4 regions of the Streptomyces sp. NPDC048734 genome follow, and region 2 is predicted to be linked to each of the others. Evidence: riboswitches for the same ligand, from Rfam matches in the RefSeq annotation. Region 2 holds a riboswitch; each other region holds the start of a gene.

The links. A riboswitch is a leader RNA that binds a small molecule or an ion and turns the genes downstream of it on or off. The one in region 2 is predicted to bind cyclic di-AMP.
Positions count from the first base shown of each region.
Region 1: it holds a riboswitch for cyclic di-AMP, as region 2 does, so the genes downstream of both, ACGFQC_RS12350 (M23 family metallopeptidase) here and ACGFQC_RS16655 (M23 family metallopeptidase) in region 2, are expected to answer to the same signal.
Region 3: it holds a riboswitch for cyclic di-AMP, as region 2 does, so the genes downstream of both, ACGFQC_RS21835 (transglycosylase family protein) here and ACGFQC_RS16655 (M23 family metallopeptidase) in region 2, are expected to answer to the same signal.
Region 4: it holds a riboswitch for cyclic di-AMP, as region 2 does, so the genes downstream of both, ACGFQC_RS08680 (transglycosylase SLT domain-containing protein) here and ACGFQC_RS16655 (M23 family metallopeptidase) in region 2, are expected to answer to the same signal.

Region 1 covers NZ_JBICUZ010000003.1:723,156-730,796, reverse strand. Annotated here, with positions in the region: gene ACGFQC_RS12360 (PrsW family intramembrane metalloprotease) at 1-897, shown strand, start outside; partial or broken gene ACGFQC_RS12355 (aldo/keto reductase) at 959-1,126, opposite strand; gene ACGFQC_RS12350 (M23 family metallopeptidase) at 1,334-2,368, opposite strand; cyclic di-AMP (ydaO/yuaA leader) riboswitch at 2,376-2,535, opposite strand; tRNA gene ACGFQC_RS12345 (tRNA-Met) at 2,842-2,915, opposite strand; gene ACGFQC_RS12340 (dihydrofolate reductase family protein) at 2,983-4,122, opposite strand; gene ACGFQC_RS12335 (MarR family transcriptional regulator) at 4,312-4,833, shown strand; partial or broken gene ribA (GTP cyclohydrolase II) at 4,971-5,594, shown strand; gene ACGFQC_RS12325 (NUDIX domain-containing protein) at 5,620-6,330, opposite strand; gene ACGFQC_RS12320 (DUF4406 domain-containing protein) at 6,327-6,689, opposite strand; gene ACGFQC_RS12315 (DeoR/GlpR family DNA-binding transcription regulator) at 6,768-7,556, opposite strand.
Region 2 covers NZ_JBICUZ010000005.1:384,947-392,587, reverse strand. Annotated here, with positions in the region: gene ACGFQC_RS16665 (pitrilysin family protein) at 312-1,664, shown strand; gene ACGFQC_RS16660 (pitrilysin family protein) at 1,661-3,049, shown strand; cyclic di-AMP (ydaO/yuaA leader) riboswitch at 3,260-3,427, shown strand; gene ACGFQC_RS16655 (M23 family metallopeptidase) at 3,441-4,196, shown strand; gene ACGFQC_RS16650 (GntR family transcriptional regulator) at 4,385-5,077, shown strand; gene ACGFQC_RS16645 (thioesterase family protein) at 5,558-5,980, opposite strand; gene ACGFQC_RS16640 (hypothetical protein) at 6,042-6,692, opposite strand; gene ACGFQC_RS16635 (histidine phosphatase family protein) at 6,884-7,483, opposite strand; gene ACGFQC_RS16630 (pyridoxal phosphate-dependent aminotransferase) at 7,602-7,641, opposite strand, start outside.
Region 3 covers NZ_JBICUZ010000008.1:80,172-87,812, forward strand. Annotated here, with positions in the region: gene ACGFQC_RS21810 (NAD(P)/FAD-dependent oxidoreductase) at 1-624, opposite strand, end outside; gene ACGFQC_RS21815 (Ppx/GppA phosphatase family protein) at 1,095-2,048, opposite strand; gene ACGFQC_RS21820 (DUF501 domain-containing protein) at 2,045-2,650, opposite strand; gene ACGFQC_RS21825 (septum formation initiator family protein) at 2,678-3,157, opposite strand; gene eno (phosphopyruvate hydratase) at 3,307-4,593, opposite strand; gene ACGFQC_RS21835 (transglycosylase family protein) at 4,925-5,662, opposite strand; cyclic di-AMP (ydaO/yuaA leader) riboswitch at 5,666-5,847, opposite strand; gene ACGFQC_RS21840 (transglycosylase family protein) at 6,052-7,080, opposite strand; gene ACGFQC_RS21845 (cytochrome P450) at 7,263-7,641, opposite strand, start outside.
Region 4 covers NZ_JBICUZ010000002.1:759,256-766,896, forward strand. Annotated here, with positions in the region: gene ACGFQC_RS08675 (polyprenyl synthetase family protein) at 1-435, opposite strand, end outside; cyclic di-AMP (ydaO/yuaA leader) riboswitch at 1,356-1,536, shown strand; gene ACGFQC_RS08680 (transglycosylase SLT domain-containing protein) at 1,542-2,009, shown strand; gene ACGFQC_RS08685 (HAD family hydrolase) at 2,090-2,914, opposite strand; gene ACGFQC_RS08690 (GNAT family N-acetyltransferase) at 3,336-4,409, shown strand; gene ACGFQC_RS08695 (glycosyltransferase) at 4,510-5,964, shown strand; gene ACGFQC_RS08700 (polysaccharide deacetylase family protein) at 5,961-6,767, shown strand; gene ACGFQC_RS08705 (glycosyl hydrolase) at 6,858-7,641, opposite strand, start outside.

The DNA of each region.
Region 1 (7,641 bases), on a different contig from region 2:
ACCGGCTTCGCGTTCACCGAGAACATCCTCTACCTCGGCAACGCCTTCGGCACCGACCAGCTCACCGGGGACGGCGGTATCGCCTCCGTCACCGTCGCCACGTTCTTCGTGCGCGTGGTCATGTCGCCGTTCGCGCACCCCCTGTTCACGGTCCTGACCGGCCTCGGGTTCGGCATCGCCGCGCTGTCCGGGGAGCGTCAGCGCGTGCGGCGCGTGGTGCTGCCGCTGTGCGGGCTGCTGCTCGCGATGCTCATGCACGCCCTGTGGAACGGCTCCGCGACCTTCGGCGAGTGGGGGTTCTTCGCCGTGTACGGGGCGTTCATGGTGCCCGCGTTCGGAGTGCTGACCTGGCTGGTGGTGTGGACGCGCCAGCGCGAGCTGGGCACCGTGCGCGACGAGCTGCCCGCGTACACGGCCGCCGGCTGGCTCGGCCCGGCCGAGCCGTACGCCCTCGGTTCGATGCGGGCCCGCAGGCTCGCCCGGCAGTACGCCCGACGGCACCTGGGCAGGCCGGCGGCGCGGGAGGTGGCGCGGTACGAGGCCTACGCCACGTCTCTCGCGTTCCTGCGGCACCGCGGGCGGCACGGACGGGGCGGCGCCGACTTCGTCGTACGGGAGAGGGAGTTGCTGAGCGAGCTGTGGCGGCGCAGGGAGGTGGCCCGGCCGGCGCTGGAGCACGCGTCCCGGCTGGCGGCCCCGGCGCCCCTGCCGGTCTACGGGATGTACGGCATGCACGGGGGGTACGGGTTCCCGCCCGGGGCGGCGCACCCGCCGCCCGGGCACTACGGGTATCCCGGGTACGTCTCCTCTCCGCCCACCGTGCCCCACCCACAGGCCTCGCCCGCTCCGTACGCCGCGCCGTACCCGTACACCCCCTCCGCCCCGTACCGGTCCTGAGAGGCGGGCCGGACGGGGCACCCGTGGTCCGGGGCCTGTCGTTTGGATCGTGCCGGGCTCGCGACGAGTACGAGTCGGCGCTGTCGACGAAGTTGCCGCCGGCGGCCGCGTAGGCGTCGAGGACGGCGAAGGAGGCCGCCTCGTCCGCGGTCCAGCCGAAGACGTTGCCGCCGAGGGCGAGCGGGAAGACCTCGAGGTCGGAGGAGCCGAGCTTGCGCAGGGAAGTCATGCCTGACGACAACGCCCTGGCCAAAGGCACGCATTCCGCGCCTTTGGCCAGGGCTCACGAACATCCGGGAAACATCCGGGCGTAGACCTCACCGACCCCCGTGACACTTCCCGGAAGACCTCGGGAGACCCGGCAGGGGTCCCGAGGGGACTCTCAGGGGCACCCGGCAGGAGTCCGGGGCACCCGGGGAGCATCTCCGGCGGCGGCTCAGAGGTTGAGTCCCTTGCCCCGGAGCCAGGCGGCCGGGTCGATGCCGGCGCTGCCGCCGCCGGGGTGGACCTCCATGTGGAGGTGGGCGCCGGTGACGTTGCCCGTGGCGCCGACGCGGCCGATGACGTCGCCGGTGGCGACCTTCTGGCCGACGCTGACGCTGATGGAGGACTGGTGGGCGTACCAGATCTCGGTGCCGTCCTCGAGGGTGAGCACGGTCTTGTACCCGTACGACCCCTCGTAGCCGGCGGAGGTGATGGTGCCGCTGTGCACGGCCTTGAGGAGCGTGCCGGTGGGGGCGGCGAAGTCGAGGCCGGTGTGGTACCCGGAGGACCAGTAGGCACCGGCCTGACCGAAGGTCGAGGTGATCGTGTACGAGGAGGTCGGCAGCGCGTACTGCTTGGCCAGTTCGGCGAGGCGCTCGGCCTCCGCCTTCTTGGCGGCTTCCTCGGCGGCCTTCTTCCTGGCGGCCTCGGCCTTGGCCGCGGCCTCCTTCTCGGCCTTGGCGGCGGCTTCGGCGGCGGCCTTGGCCGCGGCGGCCTCGGCGGCCTCCTGCGCCTTGGTCTCGACCTGGGTCTGCTGCGACTCGGCCTGCGCCATGATCCGGTTGCGCAGTGCCTCTCCGGCGTCGGCACCGCTGTCGGTGCTGTCGGCGGCGACGGCCTCGGTGCCGAAGGTGCCGAAGGCACTGAGCGCGGGCGTCGTCTCCTCGGGGGTGTCATCGTCGGAGATGAGGGAACCCACTGAGGGGAGGTCGGGCATGGAGATGGAGACCGGCGACTTGCCGGTGTTGGCGCTGGCCATGCCGGCGCCGCCGACGGCGGCTATGACGCCGACGCCGAGAACGGTGGAGCTGCGGGCGAGTCCGCCGCGCTGCTTGGCGACGCGGTGCTTGCCGCGCACCGGACGAACGGAATCCGCGGTGGGGTTCCATTCCTCCCAGGGGCCCTCGTCGGTGCGGTAGGTGCCGTAGCCGAAGGTCTGCTGGCCGGGCACGGCGGGGGCTTCTGGGGCAGGCCGGTTGGACGCCACGCGGGCGTACTCCTTTCCTTCCGTCGCCTACCGGGTTAGCTGACGGGTTCGGAGCGGGAAGGTCTCCTACGCGCGTATACCGGCCGTGACTGTACGGCGGCTTCCGCGCGATTCACCCCAAGTTGGTGGTTCCCCGGTTCCCTTGCGGGATTCGGCGCGTGCGCACGGAGCCGCCTCTTGTGACGGCTGGGACGACCGCGCTGCGTTATCGAACGTTAATAGACGGGGGGGCGGGATTCCAAGCCGTTCAGCTTGATCAACAACATTCATGGCCTGGACTTTCAGCCCATGACCGGTGAAAAACGGGCGAGTTGACCAGCCACCCGGACGGCACAGGGGTCACCGGGGTTTTGATGGTGACTCAGATGTCATGCGCAGGGCTCCGGGGCGTTCACCGTACGTGACGGGAAAGGTCGCCCTGACACACCGAGGGCCGGAATCCCATGATCAGGATTCCGGCCCTCGGCCTTGAGTAGCGGGGACAGGATTTGAACCTGCGACCTCTGGGTTATGAGCCCAGCGAGCTACCGAGCTGCTCCACCCCGCGTCGGTGTGACACCAGTCTACGCCATGCGGGGGACGCTCAGAACCACGGTCGGACCCGGGGGGACCGGTCAGGGGGTCCGGCGCAGCAGATGGCCGTTGGGCGCCTTCGCCTGCTCCTCGTACTCGGGAAGGACGACGACGTCCGCGCCCGCGGCGGCCAGCAGGCCGCTCCCGTCGGCGTCGGTGACGAAGGTGTCCGGCTCCCGCCAGGCCGTCACGACCCGGCGCACGCCCGCGTCGAGGATCAGGCGGGCGCACGGGGCCGGCCGGGAGGAGCGCCGGGCGCAGGGTTCCAGGCTGCTGTAGACGGTCGCGCCGGCCAGCCGGGGGTCGGCGGGGTCGGTCTTGGCGAGGGCCGCCTCCTCGGCGTGGACGACGGGGTCGCCGGCCTCGCGGGAGTGGCCGCGCGCCAGCTCCGTGCCGTCGGCCGCCACCACGACCGCGCCGACGCTGAACGCGGTCCGCGACGGCGGGCAGGCGGCGGCCAGCTCGCAGGCGAGGGCCAGCCAGTGCCGGTCGGCGGCTGCGGGCAGCGGCCCGGTGCCGGGTGCGGTGGGCTCGTACGACATGAGGACCACGTCCTCGATGCGCCGGGTCCCCACCAACCGCAGGCGCCCGCCCTGATAGCCGCCGGGGCCGAACAGCCGGGGCGCGCCCGGGTCGCCCACGAACAGGGGGGCCAGGACGAGCTGGAGTTCGTCGGCGAGGCCCTCCTGGAGGAGCTGGGTGTGGATCGTGCCGCCGCCCTCGACCATGAGGCGCCGTACGCCCCGCACGTCGTGGAGATGCTCCAGGAGCCGGCGCCAGTCGAGGCCGGGGCCCAGCGGGACGACGTCCGCCGCGAGGCCGAGGACGCCGGCGCGGTCCGCACCGGCGTCGGTCGTGAAGAGGACCTTCTCCCCGCCGGTGTGCCAGAACTGCGCCGCCGGGTCCAGCTCACCGGTCCCGCTGACCGTGATCTTGAGGGGGTACTCCGGTTTCCCGGCGGCCACCCGGGCGGCGCGGCGGGCGGGCGAGTTGACCAGCAGGCGCGGATTGTCGGCGCGGATCGTGCCGGCCCCGACCAGGATGGCGTCGACGGAGGCCCGCACCTCGTCGACCCGGTCGAAGTCGGCCGGGCCGGAGAGCAGCAGCCGGTCGGGGCCGGTGTCGTCGAGGTAGCCGTCGAGCGAGACGGCGGCGGACAGCAGGACGTACGGGTACGGCATCGGCGCGGTTCTCTCCGGGTTCGGTGGCGGTGGACGGACGGAGACGGGCCCCGGCGGCACGGCGGGGTTCGCCTCGAGCCCGGCGGACGGCGGGGCCCGGCGCGAGAGCGGTGGCGCGAGAGGGCTCGGTACGAGAGCGGTGGCACGACAAGGCTTGGTTCAAGTTTGAAACAAAACTACACTGGGCGCATGACGACCCGCTGGCTCTCCCCCGAGGAGCAGCGCGCCTGGCGCGCGTACATCGCCGGATACCTCCTCCTGGAGGACGCGATCGACCGGCAGCTCCAGCAGGAGGCCGGCATGCCCCACGCCTACTACTCCATCCTCGCCCATCTCTCCGAGGCGCCGGAGCGACGGCTGCGCATGACCGACCTGGCGGAGCACCTGAAGGCCACCCGCAGCAGGCTGACGTACGCCGTGACCCGGCTCGAGAAGGACGGGCTGGTGCGGCGCGAGGACTGCCACCAGGACAAGCGGGGAAGCGTCGCGGTCCTGACGGACGAGGGCACGGCGGTCCTGGAGAGCGCGGCGCCCGGTCACGTCGAGACCGTGCGCGGCCTGCTCTTCGACCGGCTCACGCCCGAGCAGGTGGGGCAGCTGGAGGAGATCTTCACGCAGGTCGCGCGGGGCCTCCAGGGAGGCGGCGGCGAAGCCGCGCCCGAGGATCCGCCGTGGCGCCGGCGCTCCTCGCCCTGCTCGGGGACGTCGTGAGCCGGCAACTCCGTCCATGAGCCACCGCACAATCCCATTGCTTCAAATTTCAAGCATGCGGTAGGGTCGCGAACCGTACATCTGATTCAAATCTGAAGCAGAAACCGTGCGCACCGCCCCTGACCCGGAGAACCCGCATGCTCGACACCCCCGCCGCCACCCGGCGTGCCCGCGTCCGGGTACCGCTGCGCTTCCACGACGGCTACTCGGTGGACGCCGAACTCGTCACCTTCCACGGCCTCGCCGACGGCCAGGAGCACGTCGCCGTCGTCCTCGGCGATCCCGGCCCCGTCCCGCTCGTCCGGCTGCACTCCGAGTGCCTGACCGGCGACGTCTTCGGATCCGCCCGCTGCGACTGCGGCCCGCAGCTGCGCGAGGCGGTCGAGCGCATCGCCGACCGCGGCGGAATCCTGCTCTACCTGCGCCAGGAGGGCCGCGGCATCGGCCTCTACAACAAGCTCGACGCGTACGCCCTCCAGGACCGGGGCCTCGACACCTACGAGGCGAACACCGCCCTCGGGCTGCCCGAGGACGCCCGGGACTACACCGCCGCCGCCCAGATGCTGCGCGCCCTGGGCGTCACGGAGCTGGACCTGCTGTCCAACAACCCCGACAAGGCCGAGCAGCTCCGCGGACGGGGCGTCGACGTCCGCGACCGCGTGCCCACCGGCGTCTTCACCACCGCGCACAACGTGCGCTACCTGCGGGCCAAGGTCCTGACGACCCGGCACACGCTGCCCCTGGCCGACCTGACCGAACTCGCCGAGCGCACCGAACTCGCCGAACTCACGAGCCGGGACGCGCCCGGCTCCCTCCCGTCGGCCGGCTCCGGCCGAACGGCCCGTCCAGCGCCGCCCATTGGAGCAGCATGATGGTCTTCGCGTCGGCGATCCCGCCCGCGCGGACCAGGGCGAGCGCCTCGGTGAAGGGCAGTTCCACGACCGTGATGTCCTCCCCCTCGGCCGCGAGGCCGGCCCGCTCCACGCCGGGCGCCGAGCCGTCGTAGGGGGCGGCGAAGAAGCTCAGGCGTTCGGTGACCGAGCCGGGGCTCATGAAGGCGTCGAAGACGTGCTCGACCTCGTGGACGGTCCGGCCGGTCTCCTCCACCGCCTCGCGGCGGATCGCCTCCCGCGGGTCGTCGCCGTCCAGCAGTCCGGCCGCGGTCTCCAGCAGCATGCCGTCGGGGTGGCCGTTGACGTACGCGGGCAGCCGGAACTGACGGGTCAGCAGGACCGTCCGCCGGTCGGGGTCGTAGAGCAGGATGGCCGCGCCGTCGCCGCGGTCGTAGGTCTCGCGCCGCTCACGGCTCCAGTGGCCGTCGCCGTGCCGGTAGTCGAAGGTGGTGCGGCGCAGCACCGACCAGTCGCAGGCCAGCACCTCGACGTCGACGACGCGCACGCGCGCGTTGCCCGTCAGGTCGCGGCCCTGGCGGTCGAGTCCGGTACGGCCGCGGGGGTCGGGGACGTCGATACCCGGCCGGCCCGCCGGGGCGGTCATCGGGTGCCGCCGGCGGCCGGCACGTCGGCGAGGTCCGTGTAGACGTCCTTGCCGTGTGCGCGGGCCCGCTCCACCATCCGGTCCGCGCCCGCCGAGGGGCCGCCGATCCGCAGGACGGCGTCGCAGCGGTCCAGGAGGCGTTCGGCGACGGGGTGGAAGAGTTCGTCGAAGAGCGGATCGCCGGGGCCGCAGCCGCCCGCCGTCTCCAGCAGGGGGAGCGCCAGCGCCTCGCCGGTGACCGGCAGGTGCCCGGCCCGGAACAGGACGAGGGCCGTCTCGTTCATGGCCCGTACGTTCGCGGCGAGCTTCGCGGGGTCGTCACCGGTGCCCGAACGGTACGGGCCGGCGACGAGGATCATCAGGGGCGGGTGGGACACGGGCTCACTCCTCGGCTCGGTGGGCGGACAGGTGTCCTGGACCAGTGGGGGACCGACGCCTCAGACCAGCAGCGTCTCCACGCCGGCCTCACGCAGCGCCCGGAGGGTCCGCGGGCCCGCGGGGTGGGTGTCGGGGACGGCCGCCGCGCCGTCGGTGACGAAGGCGTGGACGGCGTCGAGCGGGGCGACCCGGTTGAAGGCGCGCACGCCCAGCTTCGTCGCGTCGGCCACCGCGACCGTGCGGTCCGCCTGGCCGAGCCCCACCCGTTTCACGGCCGCGTCGTCGAGCGAGAACTCCGACCAGCCGTGCCCGGCGTGCACCCCGCCGATGGACATGACGAACAGGTCGAAGGCGAGGGACTCCAGGGTCCGCAGCGCCAGCGGCCCCACCAGGGACCGCTCGCCGGGCCGCGAGCGGCCGCCGACGACCAACAGGTCGATGCCGGGCCGGTCGGCCAGCCGTACCGCCGCCTGGAGACTGAGCACCGCGACCGTCAACGGCCCGCGCGCGGCGAGGTGTTCGGCCACGTACGCGGTGGTGGTCCCGGCATCCAGCAGCACCCGCGTCCCCGGCTCCACCAGGTCGGCGACGGCCGCGCCCAGCCGGTCCTTGGTCGCGCCCTGCCACGCCTGCCGCGCGTCGAAGCCGGCACCCTCCTCGCGTGCCCGCGCGGGCACGGCCCCGCCGTGGACCCGGCGCACCAGGCCCTGTTTCTCCAGCGCGTCGAGGTCGCGGCGGACGGTCATCTCGGACACCCCGAGCCGTTGCGCGAGTTCGGCGACGGACACCTGCCCCGCGGCTCCCTGGACGAGCCGCAGGGTCAGATCCAGACGGTCGGCGATCCCCATGGGGGCATTTCTATCATCCGAATGTGAGAACGCACATTTTTTTGTTCGTAGCGTCTCCCCGTCGGTGTTCCCGCTCCGCCGGCGT
Region 2 (7,641 bases):
ACGTCGGTGCCGACGCGCGTCCTGCGGCTCACTCTTGCTGAGGCGTGTGACGGGATCTCCGCGGACCATTGTGGACCGTGGCACCGACAGTGCGTCCCGGGGCCCGGGCGTCGGCGACCGGACCGGCCGGAGAGGCACCTCGTCCACGGCTGTCCGCAGGCTACGCGATCTCGCTCTCGGCGTACGCCGCCCGGGAACTCCACCGCTGCTCCGCACGCTTGCATACAGTGGCAGGACCGGCAGGAAAAACTGGCAGGACCGGCAGGAAAAACGCGGTTTCGACGACCGCGCCCGCGATCGGAAGGACGTACATGCCCAAGGGTCACACGGCCACAGCCCAGGCAGGCTCCGGGGGCCTGACAGCGACCGAGCACCGCCTGGCCAACGGCCTGCGCGTGGTGCTCTCCGAGGATCACCTGACCCCCGTCGCGGCGGTGTGCCTCTGGTACGACGTGGGCTCGCGCCACGAAGTCAAGGGCCGCACCGGCCTTGCTCACCTCTTCGAGCACCTGATGTTCCAGGGCTCCGCGCAGGTCAAGGGCAACGGTCACTTCGAGCTGGTCCAGGGGGCGGGCGGCTCGCTCAACGGCACGACCAGCTTCGAGCGCACCAACTACTTCGAGACCATGCCCACGCACCAGCTGGAACTCGCCCTCTGGCTGGAGGCGGACCGCATGGGCTCGCTGCTGGCCGCGCTGGACGACGAGTCCATGGAGAACCAGCGCGACGTCGTCAAGAACGAACGCCGCCAGCGCTACGACAACGTCCCCTACGGCACGGCGTTCGAGAAGCTGACCGCCCTCGCCTACCCCGAGGGCCACCCCTACCACCACACGCCGATCGGCTCGATGGCCGACCTGGACGCGGCGACGCTGGAGGACGCGCGTGCGTTCTTCCGCACGTACTACGCGCCCAACAACGCCGTGCTGTCGGTCGTCGGCGACATCGACCCGGAGCAGACGCTCGCCTGGATCGAGAAGTACTTCGGCTCCATCCCCGCCCACGACGGCAAGCCCCGGCCCCGTGACGGCTCCCTGCCCGACGTCATCGGCGAGCAGCTGCGCGAGGTCGTGGAGGAGGAGGTCCCGGCCCGCGCCCTGATGGCCGCCTACCGTCTGCCGCAGGACGGCACACGCGCGTGCGACGCGGTCGACCTGGCGCTCACCGTGCTCGGCGGCGGCGAGTCCTCCCGCCTCTACAACCGCCTGGTCCGCCGTGACCGTACGGCCGTGGCCGCCGGCTTCGGCCTGCTGCGCCTGGCCGGGGCGCCCTCCCTGGGCTGGCTGGACGTCAAGACGTCCGGTGACGTCGAGGTGCCCGTCATCGAGACGGCCATCGACGAGGAGCTCGCCCGGTTCGCGGAGGAAGGCCCCACCGACGAGGAGATGGAGCGCGCCCAGGCACAGTTGGAGCGCGAGTGGCTGGACCGTCTCGGCACGGTCGCCGGCCGCGCCGACGAACTGTGCCGGTACGCGGTGCTGTTCGGTGACCCGCAGCTCGCCCTGACCGCCGTCCAACGCGTGCTGGACGTCACCGCGGAGGAGGTCCGGGAGATCGCCCAGGCCCGCCTGCGCCCGGACAACCGCGCCGTACTGGTCTACGAGCCCACCGAGCCCACCGAGAACACCGCCGACGAGGACGAGAACGAGGAGGCGGCCCAGTGACCGAGCTCGCCGCGATGGACTTCCACCCCCAGCCCCGCGCGGGCGAGGCCAGGCCCTGGGCGTTCCCCGCCCCCGAGCGCGGGACGCTCGACAACGGCCTGACCGTCCTGCACTGCCACCGTCCCGGACAGCAGGTCGTCGCCGTCGAGGTCATCCTCGACGCGCCCCTGGACGCGGAACCGGCCGGCCTCGACGGCGTCGCCACGATCATGGCGCGGGCCTTCTCCGAGGGCACCGACAAGCACTCCGCCGAGGAGTTCGCCGCCGAGCTGGAGCGCTGCGGCGCCACCCTCGACGCGCACGCCGACCATCCCGGCGTCCGCCTCAGCCTGGAGGTTCCGGCCTCCCGCCTGGCCAAGGCCCTCGGTCTCGTGGCCGACGCCCTGCGGGCGCCCGCGTTCGCCGACAGCGAGGTCGAGCGCCTCGTCCGCAACCGCCTGGACGAGATCCCGCACGAGCTGGCGAACCCCTCCCGGCGCGCCGCCAAGGAGCTCTCCAAGGAGCTGTTCCCGGCGACCGCGCGCATGTCGCGCCCGCGCCAGGGCACCGCGGAGACCGTCGAGAAGATCGACTCCGCCGCCGTACGCGCCTTCTACGAGAAGCACGTCCGCCCCGCCACGGCCACCGCCGTGGTCGTCGGCGATCTCACCGGAGTCGACCTCGACGCGCTCCTGGGCGACACCCTGGGCGCCTGGACGGGGTCCGCGGCCCAGCCGCGACCGGTGCCTCCGGTGACCGCGGACGACACCGGACGGGTCGTCATCGTGGACCGCCCCGGCGCCGTCCAGACGCAGCTGCTGATCGGCCGCATCGGCGCCGACCGGCACGCGCGCGTGTGGCCCGCGCAGGTGCTCGGCACGTACTGCCTGGGCGGCACCCTCACCTCCCGGCTGGACCGCGTCCTGCGCGAGGAGAAGGGCTACACCTACGGCGTGCGCTCCTTCGGCCAGGTCCTCAGGTCCGCGCCGGACGGCTCGGGCGCGGCGATGCTCGCCATCAGCGGCTCGGTCGACACTCCCAACACCGGTCCCGCGCTGGAGGACCTGTGGAAGGTGCTGCGCACCCTCGCCGAGGGCGGTCTGACCGACGCCGAGCGGGACGTCGCGGTGCAGAACCTCGTCGGAGTGGCGCCCCTGAAGTACGAGACGGCCGCCGCCGTGGCGGGCACGCTGGCCGACCAGGTCGAGCAGCACCTGCCGGACGACTACCAGGCCACGCTGTACCAGCAGCTCGCCGCGACCGGCACCGTGGAGGCCACGGCGGCGGTCGTGAGCGCCTTCCCGGTGGACCGCCTGGTGACGGTCCTCGTCGGTGACGCGGCCGCGATCAAGGCGCCGGTCGAGGCCCTCGGCATCGGTGAGGTGAAGGTCGTCTCCGCGGAGTAGGAACGCGGACCGGCGGCCGTGAGGCCGCGTACAGGAGCCCTGGTGGACGGATGCGTCACCAGGGCTCCCTGATGTCCGAATTGAGGGAAAGGCTGCCTGTCTGCCCTGTGGCATGCGCTACAAAAGCCGCGTTCTGTTTGGGGATCGACGGCCGCCGCGTCTAGTTTCGACCGGGCTGTTCGTCAGGCAGTGCGCCGCGTCCGCGGCACCGGACAGTCATCGCCGAGTCCCCGCACGGCGCGAGCCAGGGGAGCCGGGGACCCAACCACACAGTCCCTGGGGTGAATCGGACGCCCGCGCGAGCCGCGAGGGGGTCCGTAGGAGACCTTCCTGCTCCGAACCCGTCAGCTAACCCGGTAGGCGAGAGGGAAGGAAAGGACCGCTCAACTTCATGGCGTCCACTTGCGCCACCGGGAAGCACCGTCGTCCCAGCAGGATGAAGCGCACCACCGCCCGCGCGGCGGGCATCGCGGCGCTCACCACCACCGGCGTCATCGGCACCGTCGCCTCCAGCCCCGCCCTCGCCGCGGAGAAGGCCGTCGGGCAGACCGGCCTCGTCCCGGTCGTCACCATCGGCGACACGGTCGCCGAGCGGATCGACGACCAGGCCGCCGCGCAGAAGCAGGCCGCCGTGGCGGAGGCCGCGCGCAAGGAGGCCGCCGCCCGGGCCGCGGCGAAGGCCGAGGCGGAACGTGAGGCCCGGGTGCGCGCCGCCCGCGCGGCCGAGCGCGAGCGCCTGAACACCTTCGTCTCGCCGATCAGCGGCTCCCACGTCTCCACCGGCTACCGGTCGGGCGGCTCGCTGTGGTCCTCCGGCAGCCACACCGGCATCGACTTCCACGCCGCCAGCGGCACCCCCGTGCACGCGGTGGGCCTCGGCACCGTCGTCGAGGCCGGCTGGGGCGGCGCCTACGGCAACCAGGTCGTGATCCGGATGAGCGACGGCACGTACACCCAGTACGCCCACCTGTCGTCCATCGGCGTCTCGGTGGGGCAGAAGGTGGTCCCGGGGCAGCGCATCGCCCTGTCCGGCGCCACCGGCAACGTCACCGGCCCGCATCTGCACTTCGAGGTCCGCACCGGCGTGGAGTACGGCTCGGACATCGATCCGGCCGCCTACCTCCGCAAGCACGGCGTGAACATCTGACGACGTACGGCGACAGATCGTACGGCCCCGGCCCGCACGGCCGGGGCTTTCGTCGTTTCCGGGACCGTACTGTCCAAAAAATATCCCTGGATTCCGGCCCGCCATCGGAAATTCCCGCTGATTGCAATAGAGTCACGGAACACACGTCAATCGTCGACGTTTCACGGGGATTAAGGCGGAGGTCCGTCATGCGTATTCCGGCGCACTCGGTGTGCACGGCCATCCGGGACGACATCGTCGCGGGTGTCTACGAGCGCGGCAGCCGCCTCACCGAGGAACTCCTCGCGCGCCGCTACGGCGTCTCGCGCGTCCCCGTCCGGGAGGCGCTGCGCACGCTGGAGGCGGAGGGTTTCGTCGTGACGCGACGGCACGCGGGCGCGTGCGTCGCCGAACCGACCGAGCAGGAGGCCGCCGACCTGCTGGAGATGCGCGTGCTCCTGGAGCCGCTCGGCGCCGCCCGGGCCGCCCAGCGGCGCACCGAGGCCCACCTCAAGGTGCTGCGCGGCCTCGTCAGGCTGGGCCAGGAGCGTGCCAGGCGCGGCAACAGCGAGGACCTGCGCTCCCTGGGGGGCTGGTTCCACGAGACCCTCGCACAGGCCTCCGGCAGCCACGCCCTCACCTCGACGCTCACCCAGCTGCGCCACAAGATCTCCTGGATGTACACGGTGGACGCGTCGGCCACCCCGGTGGAGTCCTGGGCGGAACACGGCGCGATCGTGGACGCGGTGGCGCGCGGCGACGGAGAACGCGCGCGGGCGGTGACGGCGCTGCACACCGAGCGCGCGACCTCCGCGCACCGGCTGCGCTTTCCGGGCGGCGACCGCCGGGACCGTGTGAGGACTTCGCAACACGTCGTCAACATGTCCGGCCTCCGGCATTAACACGAGAGCCGTATACAAAGAAGGTAATTCGACGGAGAGGTATTTCCGTTGCCTTTTTTCGGCGCGCCCTCGTATTTGCGGTGGTGCGCCCTTCGTGTGCCCGTCGCGTGTTCTCCGTGTGCCCTTCGCGGGGCCGGCGGAATATCCGTGACGCGCAGTCGGTGATTTCCGTCGGGCCCACCGGGCCCCCGAAACGGCGGAGCCGCGGCGCCCCGGCCCGGCGGGGGGGGGCGGGGGCGGGGGGGGGGGGCCCCCGCGCCCCCCCGCGGGGGGGGCCCCCCCCCCCCCCCCCCCCGCCCCCATCCCCCCCCGCGGGGGGCGCGGCGGGGGCCCCCCCGGGGGGGCGGCGGGGGGGGGGGGCGGGGGGGGGGGGGGGGCCCCGCCCCCGGGGGCCCCCGGGGGGGGGGGGGGGGGGCGCGCCCCCCCGGCCCCCGCCCCGGCCCGCGCCACGGCGTCGTCCACGGTGGCGGGGCCCGCCGGTCAGAGTCCGAACAGGCTCGGGTCGGAGGCCAGTTCCTTGAAGTGGTCCTGGGGGTCGGCGACCAGCCGCCGGGTCCTCAGGTCCAGCAGGCCGCCCACCCCGGAGAGTTCGGCCGCGACCGTGCCGTCCGTCTTGCGGATGGTCTGCTCGATGCGGAACGTCTTGCCGCCGCCCCACTCGAAGACGCACGTCACGTCGACCTCGTCGCCCGCCAGCAGTTCGCGCCGGTAGCGGATGGTCGTCTCCAGGGCGACGGGTCCGACGCCCCGGCCGATCAGACCGGTCTGGGTGATGCCCGCGGCCCGGAGCAGCGACCAGCGCGCGTGCTCCGCGTAGTTGATGTACACGCTCTGGTTGAGATGGCCCTGCACGTCGGTCTCGTATCCGCGGACGGTGACCCGCACGGAAAACGGCTCGCTCACGGCTTCCCCTTCTCGTCGACGAGCACGGTCGATGCCCTGCCCGCCGATCTTGGCACGCCCGTCACACCCGGCGTGGGGAAGCCAGCAGATAACGCGTCCTGCTCCGGGGGTCGGTGTGCTCGCTCGCCTGCCAGCCCGCCTTCTCCAGGGTCGCCGCGCAGTCCCGCAGCGTCCCGTCGTCCGGCCCGCGCACGGCGACGGCGTCCGGCTGCGGGGTGGCGCGCACCCGGTAGCCGTCGGCCCCCGGTCTGTCGGCCCCCGGTCCGGCGGGCCGGTGGCCGGCCGCCTCCAGCGCGAGCGCGGCGGCCTGCACCAGATGCGTACGCTCCCACCCGCACGGCCGGTCCACCTCCCCGTGCGGGTTGGTCATCCGGCGCAGCTCCAGCAGTCCCTGCCAGGCGCTGCGCACCTCCCGCAGCCGGGCCGGCCCGCCGTCCGGCGGTTCCTCCTCGCCGCCGACCCGCGCGGTGAACACACCGGTCCGCGTACGCGGAGCATCGCCCACGGCGGCGGGTTCCGACTCGGGCTCCTCCTCCCGTATCCGGTGCCCGGCAGGGGTGAGGAAGTGGTCGTGCGGCGGGCGCGGGTGCCGGAAGGCGAGCCCTCGCTCGACCAGGGCGGCCAGCTGGGCCTGCGTGCCCCGCAGGCGCCCGGTGACGGGATCGGCGGCGTCGATGACACGCCGCTGGGCGGCGGTCGGCGGTCGTGTCACGGCGTGCTTCCTCCCGGGCGACGGTACGGCTGTCCCACCGCTGTGAAGGTTACGGCCGGGCACTGACATTGATATCGCCAGGCAGGTTCTGGTGGCCGTGGCTCGGGCACTGACTGACGTCCTGCTGGGCTGTCCAGCCGCCCCGACCGCTGACGCCTGTCGGTCAGGCCCCGTCGGTCAGGCCCCGTCGGTCAGGTGCCCGGCCGGATGTTCCACCCCGCGATCACATGCCGACGGTGCTCCGTGCCCAGCCGGCACAGCGCCCCTGTCGCCAGCTGGAACAGGGCCCCCGCCGACGGCGGCAGGCCGAGCCGACGGGCCGTGAGCACCCGCAGGAAGTGCCCGTGCGCCACCAGCACCACGCACCCCTCCGTGTTGGCGAGCGCCGCGTCCGCCATCGCCAGCACCCGGTCGGCACGCTCCCCGACCTGCTCGGCCGTCTCACCGGGATGCTCGGGCGGCCCGGGCGCCACACCGTCCGTGAACAGGAACCAGCCCGGCCGCTCACGCTGGATCTCGACGGTCGTGACGCCCTCGTACCCGCCGTAGTCCCACTCCTTCAGGTCCGCGTCGACCTGCACCTCGTGCAGCCCGATCAGCTCCGCCGTCTCCCGCGCCCGCTGGAGCGGGCTGGAGAACGCCGCGCCGATCCGGTGCGAGCGGATGAGCGGCACCAGGCGCCGCGCCTCGTCCCGGCCGTGCTCGGTGAGCGGGACGTCCGTCAGTCCGGTGTGCCGGCCGGAGCGCGACCACGCGGTCTCTCCGTGCCGGACCAGGAAAAGATCACCCATGCCGCACAGAGTCGCACAGGCGTGCGCCGGTGCCCCGCACCGCGGCGTGCCGGACTGCCGTGGGCCGTTGGCCGTTGGCCGTGGTCCGCGGATGCCGCGCTCCGCCACCCGCGGTCTCCTACTGCCGGTAACCGCTCAGGAAACGTCCGATGCGCCCG
Region 3 (7,641 bases), on a different contig from region 2:
GTCGACGAGGATGAAGCGCATGTCCTCGCGGGACACGTTCTTGTAGTACTTGGCCGCGTCGCGGGCCATGTCCTCGACCTCACCGATGGTCTCCGCACCGGCGAAGCCGCCGCCGATGAAGACGAAGGTGAGCGCCTTGCGGCGGATCTCCTCGTCGGTGGTGGAGTCGGCCTTGTCGAGCTGCTCGAGGACGTGGTTGCGCAGGCCGATGGCCTCCTCGATGCCCTTCATGCCGATGCCCTGCTCGGCGAGGCCGGGGATCGGGAAGGTGCGGGAGACCGCGCCGAGGGCGATGACCAGGTAGTCGAAGGGCAGCTCGTACGCCTCGCCGACCAGCGGGGCGATCGTGGCGACCTTGCGGTCCTGATCGATGGTGGTGACCCGGCCGGTGAGAACCTCCGCCTTGGGCAGCACGCGTCGCAGCGGGACGACGACGTGGCGCGGGGAGATGTTGCCGGCGGCGGTTTCCGGGAGGAAGGGCTGGTAGGTCATGTACGACCGGGGGTCGACGACCGTGACGGTCGCCTCGCCGTAGCGCATCTTCTTCTGGATACGCCGAGCTGCGTACAGGCCTACGTACCCACCGCCTACTACGAGGATCCTGGGACGCTCCGTGGTGCTCATGCCATCGAGTATCCACCCGCCCCAGGGGGGTAGCTCGTGCGCCCCTTCACAAGCTTACTCGGGGTGTGTGCTATCCTCCGCCGCCCACGTGATCCATGTCATGATGCGCGACGGGAACCCGTGTGCATCCGGTGCCGTTGTCAATGCCGCGTGAGCTGCCTCTCCGGGCTTCGGGGTGCCGGGTGAGGCCCCCGAAACACGTCCCGCGCGACCCTCGCGAAACGTCCGCGCCTTCCGCTTTTGAACATGTTCACCCGACTGCCGGACCCCCGGAAGGGCCAAGCGGCCCCCCTTCGTCATCCGAGAGGGCCGTTTTCCTTGTGAAGAACTTCACGAAGTTTTCCGAGGAGGTGTCGCCGAGGGGCGCTTCCCGGTCGTTTCCGACCCCCTCGAGGGCGCTCAAACGTTCTCCCACCTGCTCAGCAGAGGGGTTATGCCACCGACCGGGCGATGCCGTCGAGGATCGCTCCTTAACGCGTCTCGGCGGCGCAGCTGTGGGCTATTCCGTCGAGGATGTCGTGCTCGCTCACCACGACCTCCTCGGCGCCGATCCGCTCCATGATCGACAGCAGCACCAGGGCGCCCGCGGCGATGACGTCGACCCGACCCGGATGCATCGACGGGACCGCCGCCCGCTCGGCGTGGGTCGAGCGCAGCAGCCACTCGGTGATCTCACGGACCCGTTCCCGCGAGACCCGGGAGTGGTGGATGGCCCGCGAGTCGTACTCCGGCAGTTCCTGCGCGATCGCCGAGATGGTCGTGACGGAGCCGGCCAGGCCCACCAGGGTGTGCGCCTCGCGCAGCGGGACCGTGCGCTCCGCGAGGTCCAGGGCCGCCTCGATGTCGGCGCGCATCGCCGTGATCCGCTCCTCGGCGGGCGGGTCGGTGACCGCCCCGCCCACGACCAGGTGCCGTTCGGTCATCCGCACGCAGCCGACGTCCACGGAGCGTGCGGCGCGCACCCGGTCGTCCCCGACGACGAACTCGGTCGAGCCGCCGCCGATGTCCACGACGAGGTAGGGCTTCGTCAGGTCGTCACGGCCCGTCAGTTCCCTGGTGGCGCCGGTGAAGGAGAACTCCGCCTCCTGGTCGCCGGAGATCACCTCGGGCTCGACGCCCAGGATGTCCAGCACCCCGCGCACGAACTCGTCCCGGTTCTCCGCGTCGCGCGAGGCGGAGGTGGCCACGAAACGCAGCCGCTCGGCGCCGTGCTCCTTGACGACCGCCGCGTACTCCCGGCACGCGGCGAAGGTCCGCTCCAGCGCCTCGGGCGCGAGCCGCCCGGTCCGGTCGACCCCCTGCCCGAGCCGCACGATCGTCATCCGGCGGTCCAGTTCGACCAGTTCACCGGTGTCGGGGTGGACGTCGGCGACGAGCAGACGGATGGAGTTGGTACCGCAGTCGACGGCGGCGACACGCGTCATCGGGCGTCTCCCTCGACCGGCTCGAAGGCGAAGTGGCCCGTCCCGTCCTGCGACGTGTCCACCTGCCGGCCCTCCCCGGCCGGCGGCCGGGACGACGTCACGCAGGTCCCCCTGGCCCACCACTGCGGCAGCATGCCCAGCGCCTCGTCCCCGAGCGGATTGACTCCCGGCCCCGCGGCCAGGGAGTGCGCGACCAGCACGTGCAGGCACTTCACCCGGTCCGGCATGCCGCCCGCGCTGGGGAAGTTCTTCAGCTCCTCGATCTCGTCGCGCCGTCGCACGTAGTCCTCGTGCGCCGCCCGGTAGGCCGCCGCCAGCTCAGGGTCGGCCTGGAGCCGTTCCGTCATCTCCTTCATCACGCCGTTCGCCTCGAGCGTGCCGATGGCGGAGTTCGCCTTCGGGCACGTCAGGTAGTACAGCGTGGGGAAGGGGGTGCCGTCGGGGAGGCGGGGGGCCGTCTCCACCACGTCCGGCTGGCCGCAGGGGCAGCGGTGGGCGATGGCGCGCAGTCCGCGCGGCGGCCGTCCGAGCTGCTGCTCGAAGGCCTCGACGTCGGCGTCGGTGGGCTCGGTGCGAGGAGTGGTGGGCGGAGGGGTTTCCATGCCTGTACGGAAGTCTCTCTAGTCGGTTCATCGGCCGGCGGCGGCGTCGGACTTGTCGACGGCGTCCCAGACGTTCGAGTACCAGGGGCGGTCGGCGGCCCCCTGATCGGCGCGGGACTGCTCGGCGGCGTCGGGGTCGATCACGATGTAGCCCGTCTCCCCCGGCATCACGTAGTGCAGCCGCAGCCGGATCTGCTGTTCGGCGTAGGCGTCGTCCTGCCAGCGTGCCTTGAGGTCGCGCAGCTGTTCCACCCGCTCGCGGGCCTGCTCCTTCTCGCGGTGGAGATCGGCGATCTCGGCGCGCTGGGAGACGTACTGCCGCATCGGGTAGGCCAGGGCCAGGACCAGCGTGCACAGGACCAGCGCGAGGAGGGCCGCGCGGCCGGTCAGGCGCGAGCGGCGGGCCTGGCGCTTGGTCTGGGACCGGTAGACCCGGGCCGCGGTCTGCTCGCCGAGCAGCTTGATCCTGGTCGTGGTGGAGAAACGGTCCCGGTCCTTCACGGCCATGTCGTCCCCGCCTCCCGTCTCACACGTGCGTACGTCCCCGGACACGGTACGGGACCGGTACGGGGACGTACGTACGACTGGCTCGGGATGAGCCCTCAACGGCTCAGCCGGGCCGGTTCGACCCTGTGGTGCCGCGCGGCCTCGGGGCCTCAGCCCTTGAAGCGCGGGAAGGCGCTGCGGCCGGCGTACACCGCGGCGTCGTCGAGGATCTCCTCGATGCGCAGCAGCTGGTTGTACTTGGCGACGCGGTCCGAGCGGGCCGGCGCGCCGGTCTTGATCTGGCCGCAGTTCACCGCGACGGCGAGGTCGGCGATGGTGACGTCCTCGGTCTCGCCGGAGCGGTGGGACATCATGCACTTGAAGCCGTTGCGCTGGGCCATCTCGACGGCGTCCAGGGTCTCGGTCAGCGAGCCGATCTGGTTGACCTTGACCAGGAGGGCGTTCGCGGAGCCCTCCTCGATGCCGCGGGCCAGGCGCTCCGGGTTGGTGACGAAGAGGTCGTCGCCGACGATCTGGACCTTGTCGCCCAGCTTGTCGGTGATGACCTTCCAGCCGGCCCAGTCGTCCTCGTACAGCGGGTCCTCGATGGAGACCAGCGGGTACGCGGAGACCAGCTCCTCGTAGTACTCGGTCATCTCGGCGGCCGAGCGGGACTTGCCCTCGAACTCGTAGGCGCCGTCCTTGTAGAACTCGGACGCGGCGACGTCGAGCGCGAGCGCGATCTGCTCGCCGGGGACGTAACCCGCCTGCTTGATGGCCTCGATGATGAGGTCGAGCGCGGCGCGGTTGGACTCCAGGTTCGGGGCGAAGCCGCCCTCGTCGCCCAGGCCGGTGGACAGGCCCTTGGTCTTCAGCACCTTCTTGAGGGTGTGGTAGACCTCGGCGCCCCAGCGCAGGGCCTCGGAGAAGGACTCCGCGCCGATCGGGGCGATCATGAACTCCTGGATGTCCACGTTGGAGTCGGCGTGCGAGCCGCCGTTCAGGATGTTCATCATCGGAACGGGCAGCAGGTGCGCGTTCGGGCCGCCCAGGTAGCGGAAGAGCGGGAGGTCGCTGGCCTCGGAGGCGGCGTGGGCGACGGCAAGGGAGACGCCGAGGATGGCGTTGGCGCCGAGGGAGCCCTTGTTGTCGGTGGCGTCCAGGTCGAACATGGCCTGGTCGATCAGGCGCTGCTCGGTGGCGTCGTAGCCGACCAGCTCGGGGCCGATCTGCTCGATGACGGCCAGGACGGCCTTCTCGACACCCTTGCCCTGGTAGCGGTTCGGGTCACCGTCGCGAAGCTCGATGGCCTCGAAGGCGCCGGTGGAGGCGCCGGAGGGGACGGCGGCACGCCCCGTGCTGCCGTCGTCGAGGCCGACCTCGACCTCGACCGTGGGATTGCCTCGGGAGTCCAGGATTTCCCGGGCTACGACGACGTCGATGGACGGCACGAGCATCTCCTTCTTGGGATGTGACGCTGGTTGTGCGGGGCACGAGCGGGCCGTGTGGAGCCCTTGCTGAGCCTTGCGACTAGAGCCTAACCGCCCCGGGGCGTCGGTCGGCCGACCGACCGTCCCGTGGACAGGGAGACGGTACCCATTGTTTCAGTCCGGAACAAAGGAGGTGGCCGACAGAAGGCGGCGAACGGGAAGAGAAAACCCCGCCCGGGTGCGTACGGGGGAACACGCACCGGGGCGGGGGGACCGTGGGGACGGGGGCTCCCTCACGAGGCCTTCAGCGTGACGGCCTCGACTGTGAGGGGGCTGTGGTCCGACCGGGGGCCGGATGTCACTTCAGGTGCAGCTGCTGACCCGGGTAGATGAGGTCGGCGTCCTGGACGATGTCCTTGTTCAGCTCGAACAGCTCGGCCCAGCCGCCCTTGACGCCCTGCGCCTCGGCGATGGAGCTGAGGGTGTCGCCCGTGACGACCTTGTACTCGCCGTCGCCCTTCTTGACCTTCTCGCCGGTCGGGGTGGTGACGGTCTTCTGGGACTTGACGGCCGGGCGCTCGGCGGAGCGGGAGGCGCCCTGCTTCTCGGTGGAGCGGGTGGAGGTCTCCGAGGAGCCGCCGTCGGACGAGCCGCTGGAGGACGAGCCGGTGGAGGCCGAGCCGCTGGAGGACGAGCCGGTGGAGGCCGAGCCGCCGTTGTACGCGGCGCCGGACAGGCCCACGCCGCAGACCGGCCAGGCACCCTTGCCCTGGCCCGCGAGGACCTTCTCGGCGATCTGGATCTGCTGGGACTTCGAGGCCTTGTCGGCGGTGGAGGCGTACTGCGTGCCGCCGTACGCGGCCCAGGTGGAGGCGGAGAACTGCAGGCCGCCGTAGTAGCCGTTGCCGGTGTTGATGGACCAGTTGCCGCCGGACTCGCACTGGGCGACCTTGTCCCACTCGGAGGCGGTGGCGGCGGAGGCGTTGCCGGCCGCCATCAGCGGGGCGGCGATGGCGACACCGGTGACGCCGGCGAGCGCGGCGGCGCGGGCGGCCCTGGACGGACGACGGTGCTTGCCCTTGGCGGAAAACAGCATGGTGGATCCCCTCACCGACGCCTGCGAGGTGAGCTGTCGGGTTCGGGCCGTGTGAGTTGCCCGGCCACTCCCGCCCGGGAGCACTGCTCCCGAAAGGCGTGGCTTCACCCCGAGCCGTTCCGGTCGACCGACCGGTACGGCACTTACCTTGGGTCCCCCGCTCCTGCCTACGGCGCTTGACGCGACGACTGTTCCCGGGCTGCCACTGGCAGGATTCGGCGTTGCGGCAGCCGGGGCTCGGGTTGCCGAGCGATCACGACCGTAGACACGCGCTCGGCGGAATTTCAAAGACGATCACGCCTTCTGAGACTCATCCCACACTTTGATCAAAACGGACATTCGGCCCGAAGTGTGACGTGAACTCCCGCTGCTTTTCCCGTTTTTCCGCCCTATTCCACCCCTGTGTCGAGGGTCTGACCGGGGGTGATGTCGTTCGGGTCGGCGCCGATGGCGTCCTTGTTCTCGGCGTAGAGCGCGCGCCATCCGCCGTCGAGTTCAAGGGAGTCGGCGATGGAGACGAGGGAGTCGCCGTCGCGCACGACATAGGTGCCCACCGCGCCGCCGGAGGCGCCCGCGGCGTGCCGGCCGGCGGAGGCCGCGGTGGTGCCGTCCGGCACGGTCTCGTCGGCGGAGGTGCCGCGGTGGCGGCCGGAGGTGAGGGAGCCGGTGTCGACGAGGCTCCAAGAGCCCACCTCCTGGACCGACTTGTCCGAGTCGTCCACTTCGGGGGTGGCCGTGGGCGAGCTGTCGTCCGTCCCCGAGGTGCCCGCGTCCGCGTCCGCGTCCGCCGACGCGTCGGACTCCGGGGAGTCGTCCGACTTGCCGGAGGAAGGGGACGAAGTGGACGGAGAGGCCTCGTCCGTGACATCCGAGGAGGATTCGTCCGAAGGGGAGGCCGACGCGTCCTTGTCGTTCGAGGAGTTCGAGGAATTCGACGAGTTCGAGGAGCCGGACGCACCCTTGGACAGGTCGGACAAGCCGGACGACACGGGGGATTCGGACGAGTCGTCCGCCACCCCGGTGTCCAGACTGCCCGCGCCGTTCTCCTTGCTGAGCCCGGACGTCAGCCCGCAGGTCCCCCAGGCGCCGACGCCCTGGTCGGCGAGGACCTTCTGCGCGACGGATATCTGCTGGTTACGGCTGGCCAGGTCGGGGCGCTCGGCGAAGTCGAGTCCGCCGTACGCCTCCCAGTCCTCCTGGCTCAGCGCCAGACCGCCGTACTCGCCGCCACCCTGGTTCGCGCTCCAGGAGCCGCCGGTCTCGCACTCCGCCACCGTGTCCCACACCGTGCCGTCGGCCGCGCTCGCGCCGGTGGCGCCGAGCAGCGGGATGGCGATCGCGGAGCCGGTCACGCCGGCCGCGACGAGGAGGGCCGGAGCCTGACGGGGGCGCCGGTGTCGACCGTTCCCGGAGAGCATGCGGGGGCCTTTCTCGAGACAGCAGTGCTTGCGCGGCCCAGGAGAACGAGGGCGCCGCGCTGACAGGTGAACGTATCGGCAGACGATCACTTGTCACAAGTTAATGCCGCGCAGATCACGTGAAGATCACAGAAGTGAGGAATGGTCACTTCTGCTTCGCCATCTGGGCACATAACGGATGGTCAGCGGACGGCTGCGGGGGGTTCACCGGAAACGGCCGGGCCGAACCGCACGGGCAGGGTGCGCAGTCCGCGCATGATGAGGCCGCCGCGCCACCTCAAGTCGGCCGGATCGGCGTCCAGTCGCAGATCGGTCAGCCGGGTCAGCAGGGTGGCCAGCGCGGTCTGTCCCTCCAGGCGGGCGAGGGGCGCGCCCAGGCAGTAGTGGATGCCGTGGCCGTAGCCCAGGTGCTGGTTGTCGCGGCGGGACAGGTCCAGGACGTCCGGGTCGGCGAACCGCTCCGGGTCCCGGTCGGCGGCCGCCAGCACGACGAGGACGGCGTCACCGGGGGCGATGTCCTGCCCGCCCACGGTCAGGGGCTCGGTGGCGAACCGCCAGGTG
Region 4 (7,641 bases), on a different contig from region 2:
CGCCTGCACCCGCACCGCCTCGGGCCCGAGGTCGGCGAGGATGTGCGAGGCACGGGCGAACAGGAAGTCGCCGGTGAGGACGGCGACCGAGTTCCCCCAGCGGGTGTTCGCGCTGGGCACTCCGCGCCGCACCTCGGCCTCGTCCATCACGTCGTCGTGGTACAGCGTGGCCAGGTGGGTCAGCTCCACCACCACGGCGGAGGGCACGATGCCGGGCGCGTACGGGTCGCCGAACTGCGCGGCGAGCATCACGAGCAGCGGCCTGAACCGCTTCCCGCCCGCCCGGACGAGGTGCTGCGCGGCTTCCGTGATGAACGGGACCTCGCTCTTGGTGGCCTCGAGCAAGCCTTCCTCGACAGCCGTCAATCCGGCCTGGACATCGGCTTCCAGAGCCTGGTCCCGCACGCTCAGCCCGAACGGCCCGACGACGGTCACGAGGGGTCTCCTGTCTGCTGGTGTCTTCTGGCGATTACGCGGTTTGTCGATAGGTCGCTGCCCTCACTCAAGTCAGCGTATCCGGTCACGTTTCGATCACCGACAGGCCCCACGTCCCCCCGTCTCGAACTTCGCTCGACCGGGAGGCGTCCCCCGAGCGGCCGGACGGCGCCGGATCGCGCCCGTTATGTCGCCGATCGATCGGTACGAACGGTCGGCGCGAGCGACCGGCGCGAGCGGCCGGGACGGCCGGCGAAACAGGCCGGCGTCCCCGCCCGGCCGACCTCGCCCCCTCCCGGCCACGGTCGCCGGACCCACCCTCCCCGCGGGAGGGGACCACGTACCTGTGCATCCGCCCACCCTCTTCCGCGCTCCCCCGCGAGACGGTCCACGAGCACCTCCGCATCCGTCTGCCCGACGGAACCCTCCGGTACGCCCACGCGCGGCACCCGCCGACGAGCGAGCCCCCACCGGCACACCCGTCGGCACACCCCTGGCCGACTCCGCGACCACACCTCGGCACGCACCCGCCCACGGCAACAGCGGCGAGGCCCCACCGGAAGGGGGCACGCGCACAGAGGGGGACGGCGAGACGGCGCTCCACCGGACCCGGCGAAGACGCACCCCATGCGCGCCCCTTTAAAAGGGACTTCACACTCAATGCCCGTTTCACCCCTCTTGTGGATGCTGGTGAGTTGGCTCACTGCGCACACGTGCGGCCGACCCGCCACGGAATCTGTGATTCCGCTTTGCGCGTCGGCGAGTTGACGCTTGACGCACGCAAAGGATCAAGCGGGCATACACCTCTGATCAAGGTCAATAGGGACCATCTGTGAATCCGGCACTTGTTCCGGACATGCGCTCTCGCATACGTTCCCGGCCTGTCGGGCAGACGCCTAATCCTGCCGCCGCCCGGCACCCATCGACCGACACTCACGCACGGCAGGAGCGGGGGACCCAGGTAAGTCGCCGGACCGTACGTCACGCACGTACCGGGCCGGCTCGGGGTGAAGTCGCGTCGCCGCATCCCCGCGGCGGCCGGCCGGGCACTTTCCAGTCCGAACCCGACAGCTCACCTCGTAGGCGCCGGAGAGGAACCTTTCGTCATGCCTGCCGCCGTTCAGCACCGCCGCACCCGCCTCGCCCGCACCCTCGCCGCCGCCGCCACCGGCGCCGCCGTGCTGGCCCTCCCGCTCATCGGCTCGACCAGCGCCTCCGCGGCCACCACGACCGCCACCACCACGGCCGGGTACACCAACAACCTCGACGGCTGGATCCGCGAGTCCCTCGCGATCATGGCCGAAAAGGGCATTCCGGGCACCTACGACGGCATCTACCGCAACGTCATGCGGGAGTCCTCCGGCAACCCGAACGCCATCAACCTGTGGGACTCCAACGCGGCCGCGGGCATCCCGTCCAAGGGCCTGCTCCAGGTCATCGACCCGACCTTCGCCGCGTACCACGTGGCCGGCACCGCCTTCGACCCGTACGACCCGGTCGCCAACATCACCGCCGCCTGCAACTACGCGGCCCAGCGGTACGGCTCGATCGACAACGTCTTCGGCGCCTACTGACGGCTGCCCCCGCCGGCCCACGGGGGCGAGGGCCCCGGTGACGGGGCCCCGCCGGACTGCCGGACTGCCGGACTGCCGGACTAGGGAAACAGTCTTTCGAGGACGACGGCCACGCCGTCGTCCTCGTTCGACGTCGTCACCTCGTCGGCCACCGCCTTGAGTTCCGGATGGGCGTTGGCCATCGCCACGCCGTGCGCCGCCCAGTCGAACATCGGGAGGTCGTTGGGCATGTCGCCGAAGGCGATCGTGTCTGCCGGCCGAAGTCCGAGGTGCTCGGCCGCCAGGGCCAGTCCGGTCGCCTTGGTGACGCCGCACGGCTGGAGCTCCACCGTGCCCGGCCCGGACATCGTGACGGTGGCCAGCGAGCCGACCACCGAACGGGCCGTCGCCGCCAACTCGTCGTCGGACAGGGTGGGATGGCGCAGCAGGACCTTGCTGATCGGCTCGCACCACAGGTCGTCGCGCGTTCCGACGCGCAGGGCCGGCAGCGTCGGGTGCGGCATCAGGTAGCCCGGTTCGATGAGCGTGAGTCCGTCGACGCCGTCCTGGTCGACCGCCGCGTACACCTCGCCCACCTCGGCCTCGATCTTGCCGAGCGCCGTCTCGGCCAGCTCCCGGTCCAGGGCGACCGACCACAGCAGACGGTCCGCTCCGACGTCGTACAGCTGCGCGCCCTGTCCGCACACCGCGAGCCCTCGTCCGCGCAGGACCTCCAGCAGCGGCCGTACGCGGGGGGCCGGCCGACCGGTCACCACGAGGTGGCGGGCGCCTGCGGCCGTGGCCCTCGCGAGTGCGTCGAGCGAACGGTCGGAGAAGGTGTCGTCGCCGCGCAGGAGCGTTCCGTCCAGGTCGGTGGCGACGAGGGAGTACGCGCGGCGCGCGGCGGGTGCGGTGGGTGCGGCCATGATCAGAGAATACGGACCGCAACGGGCTCCGGCTCACTTCCGGTTCGGCGCCCGCCGCCTTCCCGTCCGGGCCCCAGGCCTTCCCGCGCCCGGGCCCCGACCCTGCCCGCTCCCGCTCCCGCTCCCGCTCCCGCTCCTGCTCCTGCTCCTGCTCCTGCTCCTGCTCCTGCTCCTGCTCCTGCCACGCTCCGTCACGCGTCCGGGGTCCGTTCCGTCCCGCGTCCGGCGCCTCCCCATCCCGTTCGGCACCGTTCATGCGGGAAACGGCTTTCTGCCGCAACGCCGGGTACAGGGATGTTCAATGCCTATGCACCGGTTGGCAACAACATGGTCCGCTACCTACCGCCCCCGGCACCTGGAGCGGTACCGTCCTGGCAGTCCAGGGGGACTTGATCGGGGGGTCAGGTTGAGCGGCGGACGTATTCGTGTGCTGAGTCCGGAGGATCTCGGCGAGGGGGAACGGGAGCGGTGGCGCGCGCTGCGCGCCGCGTCGACGGCTCCGCGCAACCCTTTCATGGAACCGGAGTTCGCCGAGGCCGTGGGCCGCGTGCGGCCCCGCACGCGCGTGGCGGTGGTGTACGAGGGGCGCGAGCCGGTCGGCTTCCTGCCCCACGAGCGGGGCCGGTTCGGCCGGGGCCAGGCCCTCGCCCACGGTGTCTCGGACTCCCAGGGAGCCGTCCTCGGCCCGGGTCTCGGGCTGAACGCGGACGAACTCCTGCGGGCCTGCTCCCTGTCGAGCTTCGCCTTCGACAACCTGGAGGCGGAGCAGGAGTTGTTCGTCCCACACGCGGCGGCCGAGTACACCTCCTACGTCATCGACGTGGAGAAGGGGTACGAGACCTACGAGTCCGTCCTGCGCGCACAGTCCCCGAAGTTCCTCAAGACGACGCTCACCAAGGAGCGCCGGCTAGGCCGCCAGGTCGGTGACCTGCGGTTCGTGTTCGACGAGCGGGACCCGGCCGTGCTGCGCACGCTGATGGCGTGGAAGTCCGCGCAGTACCGCAGGACCGGCCGCCGGGACCGGTTCGCGCAGGAGTGGATCACCCGGCTCGTGCACCTGCTCGCCCGGGGGACGCGTGGCCCGGACTGCTGCGGCACCCTGTCCGTCCTCTACGCAGGCGGGCAGCCGGTCGCCGCGCACTTCGGACTGCGCTCGACGGCCGTGCTGGCCTGCTGGTTCCCCGCCTACGACCCCGGGTTCGCGAAGTACTCGCCCGGTCTGGTGCTGCACCTGCGGATGGCCGAGGCGGCCGCCGCCGAGGGCATCGGCCTGCTCGACCTCGGCCGGGGGGCCGCCGAGTACAAGGACTCACTGAAGACGGGCGAACTGCCCGTCTACGAAGGGGCGTGGACGCGTCCGGGGGCGGGCGCCGCGCTCCACTGGCTCAGCCGGGAGCCCTCGCGCCGTGCGCACCACTTCGTGCGCAACCGGCCGCGGCTGGCGGCGACGGCCGTACGGGTGCTGGGGGTTGTCGGGCGGCTGCGCCGGCCTTGAGACGTTCCTGACGCGTTCCGAGAAGTTCCGACGCGTTCCGAGAAGTTCCGACGGGTTCCGACGGGTTCCGACGGTCCATGGGAGTGGAGGGGGAGGATTCGTGTCCCACGTGACACGTGTACGGCGGGAGATCCAGAGGTACCTCGCCATCGAGCCGGTGCAGGTCGCCGAACTGGACCTGGAACCAGGACCGGAGCGAGGGCCGGAGCGGGGGCCGGGGCCGGAGTCGGACGGCGGCGGTGTGCTGAGACCCGGCCCGGGCAGCCCGCCCGTGACGCACGGCGAGGTCTTCCTCCTGGTCCGCAGGGGCGGTCGGCCGGTCGCCGCACTGCTCGGGCGGGTGCCCGAGGGCGCCGACCCGAGAGCGGTCCTCACCGAACTGGCCCGGCGGCACCCGGACAGCGGACCTGCACCGGCACCGGCACCGGCCGCTGCGGGGAGCGCCCTCCCGTTCACCACCGTCGTCATCGCCACCCGTGAGCGCGCCGACCGGCTCGCCCACGCGCTCGACTCGATGCTCGCCCAGGACCACCCCGACTTCGAGATCGTCGTCGTCGACAACGCCCCGGTGACGGACACGACCCGCGACCTGGTCGGACGCAAGTACGCCGAGCGCGTGCGGTACGTGACCGAGCCCGTGCCCGGTCTCGCCGTCGCCCACAACACCGGCCTCGCGGCCGCGCGCGGCGACGTGGTCGCCTTCACCGACGACGACGTGGTCGCCGACCCGCGCTGGCTGACCCAACTCACCGCGCCCTTCGCGGCCGACCCCGGCCTCGGCTGCGCCACCGGGCTGATCCTGCCGGCCCGGCTGCGCACCCCCGCCCAGGTGCTGCTGGAGAGCCACGGCGGCTTCGCGAAGGGCTTCACACCACGGACGTACGACCCCGTCGACCCGCCCGCCGACGAGCCGCTGTTCCCGTTCACGGCGGGCCGGTTCGGGTCCGGCGCCAACATGGCGTTCCGGACCGGCGTGCTGCGCGCGGTCGGCGGCTTCGACCCCGCGACGGGGGCGGGGACGCTCGCGCGCGGCGGCGACGACCTCTACGGTTTCGTCCGCGTGCTCGCCCAGGGGCACCGCCTGCACTACACCCCGCAGGCCCTGGTCTGGCACCACCACCGCGAGACCTGGCAGGACCTGGAGACGCAGGCGTACGGCTACGGCGCCGGCCTCACCGCCTACCTCACCGCTCTGCTGGTCAACCGGCCCGCCCTGCTGCCGGCGTTCCTCGCCCTGCTCCCCCGCGGACTCGCGCACGGCCGCGCGCTGACTGCGGCCCGGAACACGGACGCCCGGGGCGCGGAGGGCGTGCCGGGTGCTCCGGGCACCTCAGGCGCTCCGGGCACTCCGGGCGTTCCGTTCGTTCCGGGTGTTCCGGGCGGGCACGACGACCGTGGTCATCCGTGGCCACGCCGGTTGTCCCGGCTGCAGCGGAAGGGGATGGTGTACGGGCCGGTCGGCTATCTGCGCGCCCGGCGTGCGCTGCGCGCCGTGCCGACGTCCGAAGTGACCGGAGGGGCCGAAGTGACCGGAGCGGCCGGGAGGTCGCGATGACGGGGGCGGGCGGCGAGGCCATCCCGGTTTTCCTGTACCACGCCGTGATGGAGGAACCGCCGGACTGGATAGCGGAGTTCACCGTCACCCCGAAGGAGTTCGCGGCGCATCTCGACGCCGTCGTCGACAGCGGCCGTACGCCCGTGACGGTGAGTGCGCTGGCCGACCACCTCGCGGGGCGGGCGCCGCTGCCCGACCGGCCCGTGCTGCTGACCTTCGACGACGGGTTCGCCGACCTGCCCGGACCGACCGCCGGGGCGCTGGCCGCACGCGGCCTGGCCGCCACCGCCTACCTCACCACCGGCGCGATCAGCCCCGGCGGGCGCAGTCTGCTGCCGCCCGCCCCGATGATGACGCTGGCCCAGGCCGCCGGGCTGGAGCAGTCCGGCATGGAGGTCGGCAGCCACACCGTCACGCACGCCCAGCTCGACACCCTGCCGCCCCGTGACCTCGCCCGCGAACTGAGCGAGTCACGGGCCGTGCTGGAGGACGCCCTCGGGCATCCCGTGCACCATCTCGCCTATCCGCACGGCTACAACAGCGGACGGGTGCGGCGCATGGCGGCCGCCGCCGGGTACGAGACGGCCACCGCCGTGCGGCACGCGCTGAGTTCGGAGCGGGACGAGGCGTACCGCATCGCCCGGCTCATCGTGCGGCGCTCCCACACCGTCGCCGATGTGGAGAACTGGCTGGCCGGCGGGGGCGCACGGGTCGCGCCGTACCGGGACGGTCCGAGGACGGTGGGATGGCGTTGGTACCGGCGGGCCCGCGCGGTACTGCGCGGGCCCGTGTTCGCGGGCTAGCGTCTTTCGTTCGGATCAGGCCGGATCAGGGAGCCCGGCGTGATCCGAACGAGAGACCCTGGGAACCACCCGGCCCGCGGCTCGTCCGGGTCACCCCAACGGCTGGTTGAGATAGGGGTCGGAGACCGCCTTGCGCAGGCTGGCCCAGGCCCCGTCACCCGCCAGCGCGAGGTCGCAGTGCGGGCCGGGGTCGCGGTAGTTCCACTGCAGCGCGGCCTTGACGCCCGTCAGGCCCTTCAGGACCGCCGGCACCTGCGCGTACCACTGCGCCTGCCGTCCCGGCCGGGACGGGTCGTCGGCCGTACCGAACTCGGAGAGCATCAGCGGTTTGTCGTCGGAGATGTTCTCGCGGATCCACGCGTGCGTGGCCCGCTGGGTCTCGGCGAAGGAGAGCCAGCCCGCGTCGTGGCACCGGTAGTAGTTGTACTGGTTGTAGGCGACCCAGTCGACGTAGTCGTCGCCCGGGTACATCCGCTCGATCAGGTCGGCGTGCCCCAGATAGCCGGTGGTGATCCACGTCCACACCACGTTGGTCACGCCCAGCTCCCGGAACCGGTCGTGGATGTGGCGGTAGGCGCGCACGTAGTCCTCGGGGGTGCCGTTGGCGGGCGTGCGGGTGTCCATCTCGAGGTCGAAGGAGAGGAAGACCTTCTCGCCGAACTCCCTGACCCGCGCGGCCTGGACGTCGATGACCGAGGCGTCCAGGTCACCGTCCGCGATCTGCTTCCAGGTGGGCTGCTGCGCCTTCGTGCCGCCCCACCACTTGCTCTCCCAGGACAGCAGCAGCAGATGTTCCGCACCGGCGACGCGCTGCTCCTCCGGGGTGAGCAACTGCCCTTCCAGGCGCTCCCCTTGGACCAGGGACATGTCGTGG